4 regions of the Sphingobacterium sp. SRCM116780 genome follow, and region 4 is predicted to be linked to each of the others. Evidence: riboswitches for the same ligand, from Rfam matches in the RefSeq annotation. Region 4 holds a riboswitch; each other region holds the start of a gene.
What was found. A riboswitch is a leader RNA that binds a small molecule or an ion and turns the genes downstream of it on or off. The one in region 4 is predicted to bind S-adenosylmethionine.
Positions count from the first base shown of each region.

Region 1: linked by a shared signal. The riboswitch ahead of LZQ00_RS07450 (O-acetylhomoserine aminocarboxypropyltransferase/cysteine synthase family protein) and the one ahead of LZQ00_RS09460 (hypothetical protein) in region 4 are both predicted to bind S-adenosylmethionine.
Region 2: linked by a shared signal. The riboswitch ahead of metF (methylenetetrahydrofolate reductase [NAD(P)H]) and the one ahead of LZQ00_RS09460 (hypothetical protein) in region 4 are both predicted to bind S-adenosylmethionine.
Region 3: linked by a shared signal. The riboswitch ahead of metE (5-methyltetrahydropteroyltriglutamate--homocysteine S-methyltransferase) and the one ahead of LZQ00_RS09460 (hypothetical protein) in region 4 are both predicted to bind S-adenosylmethionine.

Region 1 covers NZ_CP090446.1:1,686,977-1,691,456, reverse strand. The annotation lists gene metX (homoserine O-acetyltransferase family protein) at 1-540, opposite strand, end outside; gene LZQ00_RS07450 (O-acetylhomoserine aminocarboxypropyltransferase/cysteine synthase family protein) at 584-1,891, opposite strand; SAM riboswitch class I at 2,124-2,238, opposite strand; gene LZQ00_RS07445 (TetR/AcrR family transcriptional regulator) at 2,458-3,075, shown strand; gene LZQ00_RS07440 (TolC family protein) at 3,101-4,465, shown strand; gene LZQ00_RS07435 (efflux RND transporter periplasmic adaptor subunit) at 4,468-4,480, shown strand, end outside.
Region 2 covers NZ_CP090446.1:4,161,830-4,166,309, reverse strand. The annotation lists gene LZQ00_RS17970 (DUF2723 domain-containing protein) at 1-868, opposite strand, end outside; gene metF (methylenetetrahydrofolate reductase [NAD(P)H]) at 1,049-2,005, opposite strand; SAM riboswitch class I at 2,066-2,171, opposite strand; gene LZQ00_RS17960 (hypothetical protein) at 2,296-3,141, opposite strand; gene rimM (ribosome maturation factor RimM) at 3,276-3,803, opposite strand; gene LZQ00_RS17950 (30S ribosomal protein S16) at 3,940-4,461, opposite strand.
Region 3 covers NZ_CP090446.1:3,391,451-3,395,930, forward strand. The annotation lists gene LZQ00_RS14580 (sensor histidine kinase) at 1-530, shown strand, start outside; gene LZQ00_RS14585 (response regulator transcription factor) at 586-1,275, shown strand; gene LZQ00_RS14590 (phosphatase PAP2 family protein) at 1,369-2,142, shown strand; SAM riboswitch class I at 2,298-2,401, shown strand; gene metE (5-methyltetrahydropteroyltriglutamate--homocysteine S-methyltransferase) at 2,559-4,480, shown strand, end outside.
Region 4 covers NZ_CP090446.1:2,172,828-2,177,307, reverse strand. The annotation lists gene LZQ00_RS09475 (Dps family protein) at 1-244, shown strand, start outside; gene LZQ00_RS09470 (hypothetical protein) at 359-1,123, shown strand; gene LZQ00_RS09465 (zinc-dependent peptidase) at 1,130-1,921, shown strand; gene LZQ00_RS09460 (hypothetical protein) at 2,365-2,637, opposite strand; SAM-I-IV-variant riboswitch at 2,706-2,799, opposite strand; gene LZQ00_RS09455 (ABC transporter ATP-binding protein) at 2,884-4,480, opposite strand, start outside.

The DNA of each region.
Region 1 (4,480 bases), 490 kb from region 4:
TGTAATGGCAAGTCTTTGACTTTCATTAAATGCAATGCCCCAAGGTGAATGCGCCGCATTTGTGCCAATAGCAATTAGATTTTTGATAATCATGGTATTGGATACCGCCCATTCTAATGCCTGTTGCCCACCTAAAGAACCACCAATAAGCACTTGAAGCTGTTTGATTTCCAGGTGATCCGCAAGTAATTGATGTGCTTTCACTAAATCGCGGATCGTAAATGTAGGGAAAGACAGATAAAAAGGTAGACCTGTTTTCTGGTCAATACTCAAGGGGCCTGTACTCCCGTAGCCGGATCCGATAACATTAGCACATACAATAAAGTGATCCCTTGGATTAAACAAATCATGTTCACCAAATAATCCTGGCCACCAATCCAAAACATCTGAATTGGCAGTTAACGCATGGCATACCCAAACAACATTGCTGTGGTCAGCATTTAATCTTCCATAAGTATGATAAGCAATTTCAAGGTTATTGATTTCCTCTCCATTTTCAAATGTAAAGGTTTCTTTGTATTGATATGTGTTGATACTCATGCTCCCTTTTTCTTATAAAAATACTCTCCGGATCTATGTTAATCTATTTTATCTTATCAAAAGCCTGTTGTAAATCTTCTTTGATATCATCAATATGTTCAATACCAACAGATAAACGAAGTAAACCAGGAAATACACCAGCAGTTTTTTGCTCTTCTTCACTTAATTGTTGATGTGTTGTCGCTGCTGGGTGAATGATTAATGATTTTGTATCACCCACATTTGCCAGATGACTTATTAATTCAAGACTATCGATAAAATCATTAGCTTTTGTAGGATCACCTTTGATTTGAAAGGAGAGGACAGCACCGTATCCATTCTTTAAATATTTTTGAGCATTCCCATAGCTAGGAGAGCTTTTCAAACCAGGGTAATTTACTTTTTCTACTTGAGGATGTGCTTCAAGCCATTTTGCAACCTCTAAAGTATTGTCTACATGACGTTGAACACGTAATGATAATGTTTCTAATCCTTGTATTAATTGAAAAGAATTGAAGGGTGAAATAGCAGGACCAAAATCGCGAAGACCTTCCACGCGAGCGCGGATGGCAAACTGAATATTCCCAAAAGGACCATGAATACCAAATACATCAGAAAAAATTAATCCATGATAGCCATCCGAAGGTTCAGAAAATTGCTTGAATTTACCATTGCCCCAATTGTATGTGCCACCATCAACAATAACACCTCCAAGGCTAGTACCATGGCCACCAATCCATTTTGTAGCGGACGCTACTACTACTGCAGCACCGTGTTCCAATGGCTTAAATAAATAACCGGCAGCCCCAAAAGTATTGTCAACGATAAGAGGGATATCATGCTTTCTAGCAACAGCAGCTATTTTGTCAAAATCAGGGATATCATAGCTCGGATTTCCAATAGTTTCCAAAAATAAAGCCTTTGTCTTCTCATTGATTAGCGCCTCGAATTCTTCAGCTGTTGTTTCTTGGGTAAATCGGACTTCAATACCTAATCTTTTGAAAGCAACTTTAAACTGATTGTAAGTACCCCCATAGATGTTGCTGCTTGAAATAAAGTTGTCACCCGCTTCTAAAATATTATTAAGAGCAATAAATTGTGCAGCTTGACCTGAAGCAACTGCCAAAGCAGCTACACCACCTTCTAGTGCAGCTACCCGTTTCTCAAAAACATCCGTAGTTGGGTTCTGCAAACGTGTATAGATGTTGCCAAATTGCTTTAGAGCAAATAGATTCGCTCCGTGCTCTGCATTTTCAAATACATAGGAGCTTGTTTGATATATAGGAACAGCACGCGAACCAGTTGTTGGATCCGCAACTTGACCTGCATGCACTTGAAGTGTTTCGAATTTAAGATTTTTATTATCAGACATTGTAGTTCTAATTAATTGGTTGAAAATTTGTTAAGAAAACTTTTGGATAAGGCTTCGCACATGGATATGTACTTGCAAACAATAAAATTTTTAAAAAATAAGATTGATTAACAAGACAATGTAAACATGTGCGAACACATTCGAATACATGAAGATGTAACCGTGCTACAGTTTACGTTAACTTTTGGACTAGTCGTCTTATTTTGTTGTAATGTAATCATCATTGTCGTTTCATTTATATGCTCCAAAGTAATATTGCTTTGGACAGGAATTGGCACCTTTTCAAACGTATTTTGAAGGTTGCCAGTGGGTCATTGAGCCAGTCTCTCGCCACTTCTTTATAAATCAAGACCAAAAAAGAAAGGTGTTGATTAGATGTATTTCTATTTGAAGTACAGTGCAAATATAGGTCTTGAATTTAATAAACCAAAATAATTTTGAATTATTTGTTTAAAACATTGTAAAACGATGAGGTAGTACTTTTATTGAAAAATAGGAGTATAAATTTTGAAATATTAACAGTGTTAAGTATATTTGAATAACGATTAACTATAGAATCAAAGAAAATGAAAGATAAGGTCGATTTGCGTAAGCGTATCCTGGAAGAGGCAAAAAAACTTTTCGCTCAAGATGGTTATAATGCGACATCCATTCGTAAAATTGCAGCCAAACTAGACATAAGTCCAACAACTATCTATCTGTATTACAAAGATAAAAGTGACATTGTATATGCGCTACATCAAGAGGGTTTTAATATGATGAAGGAAATGTTTTTTGCTTTGGAATATGTAGAAGATCCTTTTGAACGCCTAAAAGCGATTGGAAAATCTTATATCAAATTTGCGATTAGTCATCCAGATTTTTACGAATTGATGTTTGTAACCAAAGAACCAATGGAGTTTTTAGATCACCATTGTATGGGTGGACAATGGGAAGAAGGAGATGATGTCTTTAGTTTTTTGTTACAAACTGTAATCGCTTGTCAATCAAAAGGCTATTTTTTAGGTGATGATAGTTTGACTGTTGCATTGCAAGCCTGGACAACTGTTCATGGTCTATGTAGTATTTATATTTCTGGGCATTTGGTCAAATTGTTGTCTGAAATTAGCGCTAAAAAAAATACCGAACAAATTATAGATGATGTATATCGATTGTATACACATTACATGGAATCAACAAAATAATTTAAAATAAAAAACACTGTTAATAATGAAGATTTATTATCGTTTTGTTCCTATTATATGTTGTATTTTTTTATTGATAGAACCAGCTAAAGCGCAAGATGAGGTGTTGCAAAATTATGTCCAGCATGGGTTGGATAGTAATTTGATCATACAACAAAAGAATTTATCACTTCAAAAAGCATTAAATGGACTACAGGTTGCTAAATCTTTATATTTACCTTCCGTTAATGTTGATATTACCTATACAGAAGCACAAGGAGGTCGTAGTATCAATCTTCCTGTAGGAGATATGTTAAATCCTGTTTATAATACTTTAAATGCCCTGACGCAATCGTCTAATTTTCCAGCAATTGAGAATCAACAGATTAACTTCCTACCTCAAAATTATTATGATGCAAAGATTAGAACCAGTATGCCTTTGCTAAATACAGATCTTGGACATAATAAAAATATTAAAAAGAATCAGATCATATTGCACGAAAATGAGGTGGAGATCTATAAAAGAGAATTGGTTAAGCAAATTAAAGAATCTTATTTTAATTATAATATGGCACTTCAGGTTGTTGCTATTTATAAATCATCTTGGGAGCTAGCAAATGAAAGCCTACGTGTAAATCAAAAATTGATCGATGCAGGAAAAGGATTACCTGCTTACTTGATTCGTGCGCAAACTGAGATCGCACAAGCAGAAGCACAGATCGTAACCGCAGAACAACAAGTAAAGAACACGAAAATTTATTTCAATTCCTTATTGAATAGAAATATGAATGCTGAAATTCTGATCAGTGATTCAACACAAGTAACGCAGGAGTTAGAAAAGATAGACTTATTGTCTTTAACCTATCAGAAAAGAGAAGAGCTGAAATCATTACAAACGAATATAGAAATTCAGGAATCTTTATATAAAATGAATAAGCAATTTTTGGTTCCAAAACTGAATGCTTTTTTGGACTTAGGTTCTCAAGCAGAGGGGTTAAAATTTAATAATGACTCTCGATATTTTATGATTGGAGCACAATTGCAAATGCCTATTTTTAATGGTAATAGAAATCGATTAAAAATTCAAGAATCTAAAATTGATATTGCCGACGCAAAAAATAAATTGGCTCAAGCCGAGCAACAGCTGAATATGGTTGTCGAAGTTGCTAAGAATGAAGTTGTAGCAGCAAATAAGAACTATCAACAAGCTCAAGTACAATTGGAATCTGCAGGTACTTATCAAAGATTGATTCAAAAAGGCTTTTTAGCTGGTGTAAATACCTACATAGAAACAATTGACGCCCGAACACAATATACCTCAGCAAAATTAGCTTTAAATATACAGAAATATAAACTTTTGACATCTTTAGCAAAGTTGGAAAGAGAATCTGCAACTTATTTATTCCCTTAATCATGAATACAGCAA
Region 2 (4,480 bases), 2.0 Mb from region 4:
TCAAAACAACTTTCCCCTTTTTGATGGAGTAGTGGATGCCATAAATTAATGCTGCAATCATCAATACTGCGAAAATCAATATACCTGAACCGAATCCGAATCCAATGGTATTGACAAAGAATAGATCAAACTTAGCAGCAAATTTAATGAGGTATTGGATCACGCCCCAAAGGATAAAGGCTAAAATTCCAAGCCCAATTAACATGGCTTTACTGATCCCCCAGAAAGTCGCTCGTTCGGTTTTCTTGAAATAAATAATGAGTGCTATCGCTGGAATAACCAATAGGTTCAATAGATGAACCCCAATTGAAAGTCCTATTACGTAAGCAATGACAATGAGCCAACGATCTGCTTGTGGTTTATCTGCACGTGCCTCCCATTTCAGGATTGCCCAAAATACGACTGCTGTACATAAGGAGGACATGGCATAGACTTCGGATTCCACTGCTGAATACCAAAATGTATCGGAGAAACTGTAAGCTAAAGCTCCAACCACACCTGCTCCCATTATTTTAATAAGCTGATTTTTATCAACGGGTTGATCATCGGAATGGGTAATTTTTTTAGCTAGAGCTGTAATGGTCCAAAATAAAAACATAACGGTCAGACCACTGCAAACAGCAGAACCGATATTCATCCAAAAGGCAATCTGCGATACATGACCTAAAGCGAAATTTGAAAATATGTTCTGCAACATCAGAAATAAGGGTGCTCCAGGTTGATGAACAATCTGAAGTTTATAAGCTGAGGCAATAAATTCGCCTGTATCCCACCAACTGGTCGTCCTTTCGGCCGTCATACTAAAAACTAATGTTGCCAAGATGGCACATACCCAGCCTAAGGTGTTATTCACTTTCGTATAGTTCATTGTTGCTAAAAGTTATATTTGGTTAAACGATAAATCAAATTGTAAACTGATTTTTAACTAAATATAACAAAAGGGGATTTCATTTTATACCGATTAACCTTTTTTAACAAAAAATTTACAACACATAAAAAGAGCCTGTTATAGCTCGATAACAGGCTCTTTTTATAATATTCAAATATGTTAAAATAATTTTTCTACAATACTCTTTGTTGGACCTGGGTTACTCATGGTATAAAAATGCAAAACAGGTGCACCAAACTTAATTAACTCTCTACATTGTTCCACTAACCACTCCTCACCTACCTGTCGTACATCTGCATTATTTTTACACGCAGATACTGCTTCACTTAATTCTTCTGGAATATCCAAATGGAAAATCTTAGGTAATGTGATTAGTTGCTTTTTTGTTGTCAAGGGTTTTAATCCTGGTATAATAGGAACATGAATACCATTTTCTCTGCATTTGGTGACAAACTCTTTATATTTTTCCACATTGAAGAACATTTGAGTTACAATAAATTCAGCACCCATTTCTACTTTTTTCTTCAACCATTTGAAGTCTGTATTAAAGTTCGGGGCTTCAAAATGTTTTTCCGGATAACCTGCAACCCCAATACAAAAGTTTGTCTTTTCTGAACTTACGATATCTTCATGTAGGTACTGACCTTGATTCATATCCGCAACTTGCTGCAATAGATCCGTTGCAAATGCATGACCTCCTTCAGTAGGAATGAAATCGGCATCCCCTTTTCGAGCATCCCCTCTCAAGACCAATACATTGTCGATACCCAAGAAGTTCAAGTCGATTAATGCGTTTTCCGTTTCCTCTTTTGTGAAACCTCCGCAGATAAGATGCGGTACTGCATCGACTTTATACTTATTCATAATAGCCGCACAGATCGCTACTGTACCAGGGCGTTTGCGATAAGCGACACGCTCTAATAAACCGCTTTCGTGCTTCTTATAGAGATAATCTTCTCTATGATAAGTCACATCGATAAAAGGAGGCTTGAATTCCATAAGTGCATCCATTGTTTTAAAAATACTCTGGATACCTTGTCCTTTTGCTGGTGGCAACAACTCAAAAGAAAACAACGTATTTCCTTTGGCATTATTGATATGATCAACGATTTTCATTAATTTCTTTTAAATGTGATTTGGTTGGCTTAAATCGAAATGCACAAGTAAACTTGTTTCAACTTATCTTTCCCATCTCTGAGTTGGGGTAGAATGTAGCACCTTGTAAATTAACAGGTTGCTAAGGCTTCATTGGGTCTAGTCCCTCTGCCTTTCTCTATAAGCATCGGCTAATATCGGTAATAGAAGTAAATAATCAAAATAATATTAACAAGCTTGTTAAAAATAGTGCTTCATCTTATCGCAATTTGCTTCAAAAAACATCAAAAATGCTCAATATAATGCAGTTACTATAAAGTACCAAGCGTATTTCGCAAGTCTTTTAGATAGAAACTCACTAATAAACTACCCTTTATTCCGTATTTTACGCGCTCACCTTTTTTAAATCCTTGAGATAAGTAATCATAAGCTACTCGAGCATTGTTATCGTTAAAATATAATTCTTTCCAAAATAATGGAACATCAGCCCATTCTTTCAAAGCTATCCCATTTGAACCATATATAATCGGGGATTCAATGGCGTCTATTTTAAAATCATTATAAATCCCTGAATTGCTAATGTGTTGAAAGTATGCAATTGAATAATCTAAAAAGTTTAAAGCTCGTTGTTTTACCTGCTGTTCATTCTCCAGTTGTGTTGGAATATGACGCCATTCATTGATCGTTATATCAAATTTACTTGGTTTCTCTCGTTCTGCTGTTTCATCTAAAGCAAGATTGATATATAGTTTACCACTATTGGGTAATCGAATCGAATTAAAATTTGAAAAATCTCCCTTTAATTGGACAAAGCCTACTTCTGTTTGCATAATTTCTAATGGAAAAGATTCGTTATTTTCATCTTCCAATATAATTTTATCATCGTCAAATGTGTATTGACCATGTAATAACACATCATCTATCGCAAGGATATAATGATGATCATCTTTTAATGACAAAAAAGATCGATGATAACTTGGATATTCGCATGCTATACGACAATCGATACTATTTATGTCGTCTCTCTTATGTTCCAGGTAGCTTTTTTCAGTGTAACCACAGATAACTTGATAGTTTCCCTTGGGTATTGTTTTACTTCCGCCAAAAAAAGAGCATGAGGAAAACAGGAACATCAAAATCGGCATGTATACTTTCATAATGGCTAGGTTATTCTTGACAATAAAGATAATTCTTTTTATAATTATTACAAGTTTGTTCTCCCTAAAAAAGAAGAGTTGCTACAGCAATAACTATAGCAACTCTTCTTTTTTACTAAAATGGTTCTTTCCGTTTATATTTCTTTGTACAGCTCGACCAATCCTTCTGGTAGATCGACTTCCAAAACTTCTTCTTCGGGATCAATTCCCAATATCAGGTCGTCATTTAAAGGGAACATCAATTCCTTATCGTTAAAATCTACGGTTGCGATAAATTGTTGTGGCATTTCTTGTACATGCGTAATCTCCCCCAACTCACCATGTGTCTCGTCAATAACAAGATACCCGATCAGATCCGTATACCTAAAATCTTCCGGATCTCGTTCTGGCATTTTATCATTGGGAAGATAGATTTTCTTACGTACTAAGGGTTGTGCTTTGTCAATATGATCTACATCCTCCAAGTTCAAGTAGGCCGTGCTATTTGTTTGGTACTTGATATTGTCAACAAAATAGGGTACTAGTTTTTTATTGACTTCAACAAATAGGACATCAAAGTCTAAATCTTGATAATCTTCAAATTCAAAAAAAAGTTGGAGCTCTCCTTTTAATCCACGAGTTTTACTAATATAACCGATATAAAAACTTTCTTCTATTGTCATGTTCTTAATTGAAAAGGCAAATTTAAAAATATAAATACAAGATTGAAAGATTTTTTAGGTGTATGCCTTTCAATCATGATTCAAAAAAAGCCGGATCATAATGAACCGGCTTTCTTGATACTGTATGAATAGAAAATTATCCTTCAGTTTCTTCTGTCGCTGGAGCTTCAGTTTCTTCTGCAGGAGTTTCCTCTGCAACTGGAGCATTTTTAGCAGCAATAGCAGCAGCTTTGTCTGCTTTTTTCTTAGCTTCAGCAGCCAATGCTGTTTTCTTAGCTTCAGCTTTAGAAGATGCTAAACCGTCTTTTTTACCAGCAGTTTTAGCGTCATTAGCGTCATTCCAAGCAGCAAATTTTGCATCTGCAGCAGCTTCATCAAATGCACCTTTTTTAACACCACCCAATAAGTGTTTTTTGTATAAAACACCTTTATCCGAAAGGATAGTACGAGCTGTGTCAGTAGGTTGAGCACCTTTATTCATCCAATCCAAAGCTTTTTCAAAATCCAAAACGATAGTCGCTGGGTTTGTGTTTGGGTTGTAAGAACCAATACGTTCAATGAATTTACCATCGCGTGGTGCGCGTGCATCTGCTACTACTAAGTGGTAAAAAGGACGTCCTTTTTTACCATGTCTTTGCAATCTGATTTTAGTTGCCATGTTTTCTTTTTATTTATGT
Region 3 (4,480 bases), 1.2 Mb from region 4:
GAAATCATATTGAACGTGTTTTAGATATTGCCCGTCTGGAGAAAGAAACCTTGAAACTAGAAAAAACTGCTATTCATATCAATGACTTATTATCAGCAGTACTCGATAGCATGCAACTCCAATTGCAAAAGGTTGGTGGTATTTTTGAACATCATTTAGACGCAAAAAACGATGTTGTTGTTGGAGATGAGCTTCATCTGTCGAACGTTTTTTTCAATTTGGTTGACAACGCCATCAAATACAGCAAGGAAAATCCACATATCATTGTAAAAACAAAAAATTCCAAAGATAATATTCAAATCTCGATCATTGATAACGGTATTGGGATGTCGAAAGACTATTTACTAAAAATATTTGATCAGTTTTATCGCATTCCTACAGGAAACATTCATAATGTAAAAGGTTTTGGCTTGGGGCTTTCTTATGTGTATGACATCATCAAAAGAATGAATGGAAAAATCACTGTAAAAAGTGATAAGGATAAGGGCACGCAGTTTGATATTACGCTGCCTATAAAAATTAAAAATTAAAAAAGATATTAAATTTCGTATATTATCATCAATATTCGAACAAAAACAGAAGAATATGCAGAAGATACTATTAGCAGAAGACGATCCAAACTTAGGGGATTTATTAAAAGATTATTTAGAACTTAAAGGTAAATTTGATGTCACACTTTGCACTGATGGTGAAGAGGCTGTGAATCAGTTTCGCAAAAGCACATATGATCTTTGCATCCTGGATGTCATGATGCCAAAAAAAGATGGCTTTACTGTAGGTCGAGAAATAAGAAAAATAAACAATACAACTCCTATTATTTTCGCTACCGCGAAAGGCATGATGGAAGATAAGACGGAAGCTTTTGAACTTGGTGGGGATGATTATATTATCAAACCTTTTCGTGTCGAAGAACTTCTACTACGCATCAATGCTTTACTCAAACGCATAGTAAGAGAAAAAGATGATCAGGTTGTCAGCGATAAATTTGAAATCGGTGAATATTTCTTCGATTATACGAGTCAACAAATTGCCCACAAAGGACTTCAACAAAAGCTATCGACAAAAGAGGCTGAATTACTTCGACTACTTTGTTTAAAGAAAAATGATGTCTTAACTCGAGAGGAGGCATTGTTAAAAATATGGCATGATGACAACTACTTCACTGGGAGAAGTATGGATGTTTTTTTAAGTAAGTTACGTAAGTATCTTCGAGATGATCCTAAAGTTGAAATTGTTAATGTGCATGGCAAAGGTTACAAATTATTAGTAAGCTAAAAAGAGATGTATCAGCATCTCTTTTCTAGATATGAGACACAAGATATGAGACAAATAAAAAGTTTCAAATCTCCCATCTATTAATATCCCAATATGAAAATAAAATTATCCTTTGTTATCTTTCTTTATTTATGTTTAGGCTTTATCGGTCTAGAGGTTTATGCACAAGAAAACATTGTTGTCAACGATTCTATTGCTCATCAAACGATCTTTCAAAAAATACCTTATAAGCAAATTGTCGTACCAGCGGCTTTGATGACATATGGAATTATCTCCTTGAACAGCCCTTATTTAAAGCATAAAAATGAGCAGATAAACGATGGGATTAACAATGATCCGTCAAAGACATTCAAGATCGATAATGTAACGCTATTTATTCCTTCTGCTGCGGTATATGGTCTTGATCTAATTGGTGTAAAAAGTAAGCACAATTTTAAAGAACGTTTATTTGTTAGTGCTGTTTCACATGCCATTACCTTGTCAACAGTTTACGCCATTAAACATACAACCCCAACTTGGAGACCTGATCTTGCTGATCAAGAATCCTTTCCTTCAGGACATACTGCAGTAGCTTTTACTGGTGCTGAAATGTTATGGCAAGAGTATAAAGACCAATCTATTTGGTATGGAATTGCCGGTTACACGATCGCTGCAGGAACAGGCTATCTGAGAATGTACAACCACAAACATTGGTTTTCCGATGTTGCCATGGGCGCAGGTATTGGTATGATGGGTACCAAGATTGCTTATTGGTTGTTACCTTTAGTGGATAAACATTTACAGTCGAACACATCCACTTCTTTAACAATGGTCGCTCCGTTTTATAATGGAAAACAAGCTGGTCTTGTGACAAGTTTTCAGTTTTAATGCGTGACAATATTCTCCTCCTTCTATCCTATCCATATTTCTGTTTAGAAAGAAAAACCTAACCTGTTGATCGTATTTTCGTTGCTTAGACTATAAGATCGTTTCTAAAAATTAAAAAAAATTTGTTTTTATAAAAGTAATTCCGATATTTACAGCGCTTATAGAGAAAGGCAGAGGGAATAGACCCATTGAAGCCTTAGCAACCTGTCCTTTGACAAGGTGCTACATTCTACCCTGATTAATTCGGGAATGATAAGCCAGACACAAAACTATACCTTGTGCCCTCCTCTCTAAAAAGCAATCGAAAAATTTAGTATAATAGATTCAAGAATTTTTGATCGTTTTTTATTTCAGATAACAAACCCTTCTATTTTCTTGCCTCGTTAAGGTTGAACAAATAAAATAATATCATATTTATGTTACTAACGAACAACTTAGGTTACCCACGTGTAGGTGCCTTCCGCGAGTTGAAAAAAGCCAATGAAGCATATTGGGCTAAAAAAATCAGCGCGCAAGAATTATTGCAGGCTGGTCAAAAAATCCGTGAGGGCAACTGGAAAACTCAAAAAGATGCTGGCATCGATTTGATTCCATCAAATGACTTTTCGTTTTATGACCAAGTTTTAGACTTGACATTAACTTTAGGTGCTATTCCTGCACAATATCAATCTCTTTTGAACAATGAAGATAAAGGATACAATTTAGACCTTTACTTTGCAATGGCTCGTGGTTTCCAACAAGATGGTGTGGATGTAACAGCTATGGAGATGACAAAATGGTTTGATACAAACTACCATTATATTGTTCCTGAATTTGTAAAAAATCAAGAATTTAAATTGACTTCAGAAAAATTCTTAAATGAATATAATGAAGCTAAATCTTTGGGTATAGAAACTAAACCTGTTTTAATCGGCCCAATCACTTACTTATTGTTAGGTAAAGAAAAAGAAACGGGTTTCAACCGTATCGATTTGATCGACAAATTGGTTCCTGTATATGAAGAAATCTTAGGTAAATTGGCTGCTGCTGGTGCAAAATATGTACAGATTGACGAGCCTTTCTTAGCTTTAGATATTGATGCTGCAACACGTGCTTTATACACAAGTGTATTCACAAAATTAGCTGCAGCAGCGAAAGACATCAAAATTATTATAACAACTTATTTCGAGGCTTTACGTGACAACGAAGAGACTGCATTAAACTTACCTGTTTATGCACTTCATGTTGACTTAGTAAGAGGTGAAAACCAACTTGATACGATATTAGCTAAAGTTCCAGCTTCATTAACGCTTTCATTAGGTGTTGTTGAAGGTCGTAACATTTGGAAAAATGATTACGTAAAATCTTTAGGACAAATCAAAAAAGCAGTTGATGCTTTGGGTAAAGACCGTGTTTTAGTAGGACCTTCTAGTTCTTTATTACATGTTCCTTTTGACTTAGATAATGAGGATAACGAAGAATCATTACCTAAAGAAGTTAAAAACTGGTTGGCATTCGCGAAACAAAAATTAGCGGAAGTAAAAGATTTAGCAGTCTTAGCGGAAGGTGAAGTAGATGCAAAAACTGCTGAACGTTTTGAAGCAAATAAAGCTGCTGCTGAAGATCGCCGTACTTCTTCTTTAATTCACAAACCAGAAGTGAAAGAGCGTACTGCTAATATCACAGATGATGATGCAAAACGTACTTCTACATTCTTAGCTCGTAAAGAAGCACAACAAGCGAAATTTAACCTTCCTGCATTCCCAACAACAACAATTGGTTCTTTCCCGCAAACAAAAGATGTTCGTAAATGGAGAGCTGACTTGAAAAAAGGTGCGATCTCCCAAGAACAATACGATAAAGAAATCGCTGAAGAAACAGAAAGAACAATCCGTCTTCAAGAGCAATTGGATATCGATGTATTGGTTCATGGCGAATTCGAACGTAATGACATGGTTGAATACTTTGGTGAGCAATTAGCAGGTTATGCCTTCACTAAAAATGGTTGGGTACAATCATATGGTTCTCGTTGTGTGAAACCTCCAGTTATTTATGGTGATGTTTACCGTCCTGCTGATATGACTGTTCGTTGGTCTTCATATGCACAAACATTAACGAACCGTCCAGTAAAAGGGATGTTAACGGGTCCAGTAACTATCTTACAGTGGTCATTCGTACGTAACGATCAACCTCGTTCTACAACAACATACCAAATTGCATTAGCGATTTTAGATGAAGTACAAGCTTTAGAAAAAGCAGGTATCAAAATTATCCAAATCGATGAGCCTGCAATCCGTGAAGGTCTTCCATTGCGTAAAGCAGATCATCAACAATATTTAGATTGGGCTGTACGTTCATT
Region 4 (4,480 bases):
TGCAGTTGGTTCCTATGCTAAGTATTTGCAATTGACTCATCTAAAGGAGAGCCAATATGAAAAGACAGATAGCAATGGTTTTTATAAAGAGTTGTTGTCCGACCATGAATCTATTGCAATGAACATTAGAGGAAACTTAGCGGCGGTTGAAAAAGCTGGTGATCAGGCAACAGAAGATTTCTTGATTGGTATATTGGAACAACATGAAAAGATGGCTTGGATGCTACGTGCACATTTTGCATAAAATAGTATAAATTTTCTATTCAAGCAGTAGTCGCATGGGCTACTGCTTTTTTATGATTATAAAATTACTGCATGATAATTGTACTGACCAGTAAAATTTGTAAATAGTTGTTCAATGACTGGTATGCGATACTTTATATTTTTAACGATACTCTTCCTATTATTTTCGTCCTGTTCCGAATCCCTTTTAGTCCAATCAACAGGAGTCTTACAAAATGCTTCTAAAACATATCATTTAAAAAATGGTAATCGCGAGATTATTTATATTCCAATGCGACATTTGGGTAAACGCAACTATTATGATTTTATTCAGCGGAAAGTAGATTCTTTGCAAAAAGAAGGATTCGTTGTTTTTTATGAAAGTATTGCTTACGAAGTAGATAGTGTTCAGCAGAGAGATGTATATGATCGGAAATTTAGAAAATTAGTTGGACATGTGGTAGGAAGTACAAAAGTCTATGAAAAAACTTCCGATACAACAAAAGTATTGATGGCTCCCATTTACAAAAATTTAGGAAGCAGAATTATTCAGCAACCCGAATATTCTTTTTTTAAAGTTGACTATAATACCGCAGTGGTTGCAGATATTCCCAAAAATGTTTTATTAGACGAGTATGAATATACGCATGGACCCATAGTTTTAGATGATTGTGATTGGAATACTCCTTTGAATAAGCCGTATACTTGTAAACCAATAAAAACAAAATGGAAGAACATTTTTAATAAAGACTTTATCATGAAAAGGAGAGAAGAAAATTTAGCAGCTTTAGTTGCAGATGCTTCACAACAAAAAATTCTGATTATGTTTGGAGGCGCACATTATAAAGGTTTCTTGAAATGTTTACAAGAACGCAATCATGCTTGGAAAATTATAAAATAATTAAACATGGAAAAATTATTTATTATCATTTTGGTGCCTGTTGTTATATACTTAGTTTACTATTTATTAAATAAAACAGAAAAAAATAGTAAAGCTATTCGGAAGGTGTTAAGTCAAGAAGGTAAAGCTATTTTATCAAAAGAAGTGCATTATTATCAATCTCTGAATGATCAGGATAAAATTGAATTCGAAGAACGTTGTTTAAAATTTTTAGATCATGTAGCTGTTGAAGGCGTGGGCATAGATATCTCTTTAAAAGACTATATGTTAGTTGCCGCAAGTGCTATTATTCCTGTCTTTGCTTTTAAAAATTGGGAGTACTCCAATTTAACAACGGTATTGTTATACCCTAATACATTCAACCAAGATTACCAATTTGAGGGCTCAAGTGATAGAAAGATTTTAGGCATGGTAGGAGAAGGGGCGATGAATGGTCAAATGATTTTATCTAAATCGGCTCTAGAGGCAGGATTTTTAAATACTACAGATGCACAAAATACGGCTATTCATGAATTTGTTCATTTGTTAGATAAGACCGACGGTGAAGTTGACGGTCTACCTTCATTTTTAGTAGATCATACCTATACCTTAGCCTGGTTAGAAATGATTAGAAAAGAAATAAAAAAGATCGGAGAAGGAAAATCAGATATTGATCCTTATGGCGTAACAAATAGAGCTGAATTCTTTGCCGTAGCATCAGAATATTTTTTTGAAAATCCAGATCGGTTAAAAGCGCATCATCCAGAATTATACAAAGCTTTAAGCGAAGTCTTTAAACAAGATTTGACTTTTTCTTAAGAGTTAGATGACTTTGTAGACAACACATGGCTTTGGAAAGCTTTTCCTGTAGCTTCCATACTATTCATAAGTAGGGGTAAAGCAGTGTATAAGTAGGGGCTAAGTAGAGACTAAGCAGGGATGAAGCGTACATAGTGCGTTAAAAGTATACCTATAACGTACTATCAACGCACTTAGTACGCTCTTACCAGTTCCAAATATTGTGCTCTCTTGAATAACGCTTTTGCTACGCTTATACCCTGGAGTATCCTTGCTTAGGGACCGAATCAAGAACAGATGGGTTTTTATGGAAACAACAAGTATTGTTCCCAGTTTGGCTGATATGATGAAGATCCCTGAAAAATAACGGTTATGTTGGAGTAAAGAACATGCTTTGTCATATAGCATCGAAAGATTTCTTCAAAAACAAAATCTTTCGATGCTTATTCCAAGCGCAAAGCTTGTTAATTCTCAAGGGGAATCAAGGTGTTTCCGACAAGCTGTATGCGAATCAATCTGATTGCAGTAAGTCCCTCATCAAGTTTCTCCACTAAAGTAGAGATATCGATATTACGTCTTTTAAACTCTTGAATCAGGGCTACTTTTAACCGACCTAAAATTTCAACTTCTTGTAACGTATGCACATAAAAATTATGTTCCTGCACGAGTTGCTCGTCATTAAAAGATTCAAATCTTTTTAAAATGTTTTCGTTGTTGTTTTGAATTTGTGTTGCCATACAATTTTAATAGTTAAAGGTAAAAACCTTGATGATTAAATTGTACTCAGGATCTTTGCATGGGTGCTTGCTCATGTTTATTTTGGATGATACCCGTATTAATCTACCACCGTGGTGTCTACACTCGGTTGGTATCGTTTTTCACGATTCTGAATACTATAACACAAATATAGAAAGGATAATTTAGAAAACAAATAATATCTATTGTTTTAATAGATATTATTTGTTTTTAACTCTTTTAATGATTTATATGGCCTCTAATAATTGTTTCTCATGTAATTCGAAGTATTGTCCCTTCAGATTCATTAATTCTTCATGTGATCCCTCTTCTGCAATTTTTCCTGCATCCAGAACAATTATTTTATCTGCATTCTTAATAGTAGAAACCCGGTGCGCAATAAAAACACAGGTTTTACCTTTCATAATACGACTTAACGAAGTCAAGATCTGTTCCTCTGTTTTTGTATCTACAGCAGATAAACAATCATCAAATATAAGTATTTTTGGTTCTTTGATTAAAGCCCGAGCGATTGAAACACGTTGTTTTTGTCCTCCAGATAAAGTAATGCCACGTTCTCCGACAGAAGTCTCAAAACCCTCTTCAAATCCCATGATGTTATCATACACTGCAGCATCTTTAGCCGCTTGTTCTACTTGCTCTTGTGTAAATTGATCTACACCAAATGCAATATTATTACTAATCGTGTCTGAAAAAAGAAATACTTCCTGAGGTACAAATCCAGTTTGTTGTCTTAAATCCTGAAAATCCAGTTCCTGGATAGGTGTATTGTCGTATTTAATAACACCCTTATCGATATCAAACATTCGTAGTAATAAATTGGCGAGTGTTGATTTACCTGATCCGGTTTTTCCAATAATAGCTAATGTCTTTCCTGCAGGAATATGAAAAGATAGATTTTTAATGGCCTGAATACCCGTCTCTGGATAGGTAAATGATATATCCTCCACTTTTAGATCTCCTGTAAGTTCCTTCTTTGTGTTTCCGTTTATAATTGGAGAAGTTGTATTTAAGAATTCATTAATTCTTTTTTGAGAAGCGGATGCACGTTGTACAAGAGATGTTACCCAAGCTAAGGACATCGCAGGAAAAGTCAACTGATTGACATAGATAATAAATTCTGCAATATTCCCAGCAGTTATCGTTCCTTTGGCAACCTCTAGTCCACCAATATAAATGGTTATAATCGTACTTAGACCAATAAGCAACAGAATCAATGGGAAAAATACAGCCTGTATTTTCACAAGAGATAAAGCTGTATTTCGATAGATTGTACTTTCTTTTTCAAAAGAATCCATCTTATATTTTTCTCGATTATACGTCTTGATCACCCTTATTCCTGCAAAGTTCTCTTGTACAAAAGAAGCTAATCTAGCCAATTGCTTTTGAATTTTTTCACTTCTTTTATTGATGATCTTATTGACAAACAAGATGATAACAGAAAGTATAGGGATAGGAATTAATGCATATGTGGCTAGTTTAGCGTTGACATCATACATCGCATAAATGACCATAATAGATAAGACAATTGTGTTGATTGCATACATAATAGCAGGGCCAAGGTAATTCCGAACCTGATTCACATCTTCAGTTGCCCTACTCATGAGATCACCTGTATTATTGCGTCTAAAAAATGCGAAATCTAATTTTTGATAATGCTGATAGATTTCATTTTTTAAATCATACTCAATATGCCTAGATGTCAATATGATGGTCTGACGCATCATGAAAAGAAAAATACCTCTGAGTAATGAAAGTAGCAAAACTACCCCTCCAAAGAAAAGGAGACTAGACCCGAATACTTTATATATAAGTTCTTGTCTT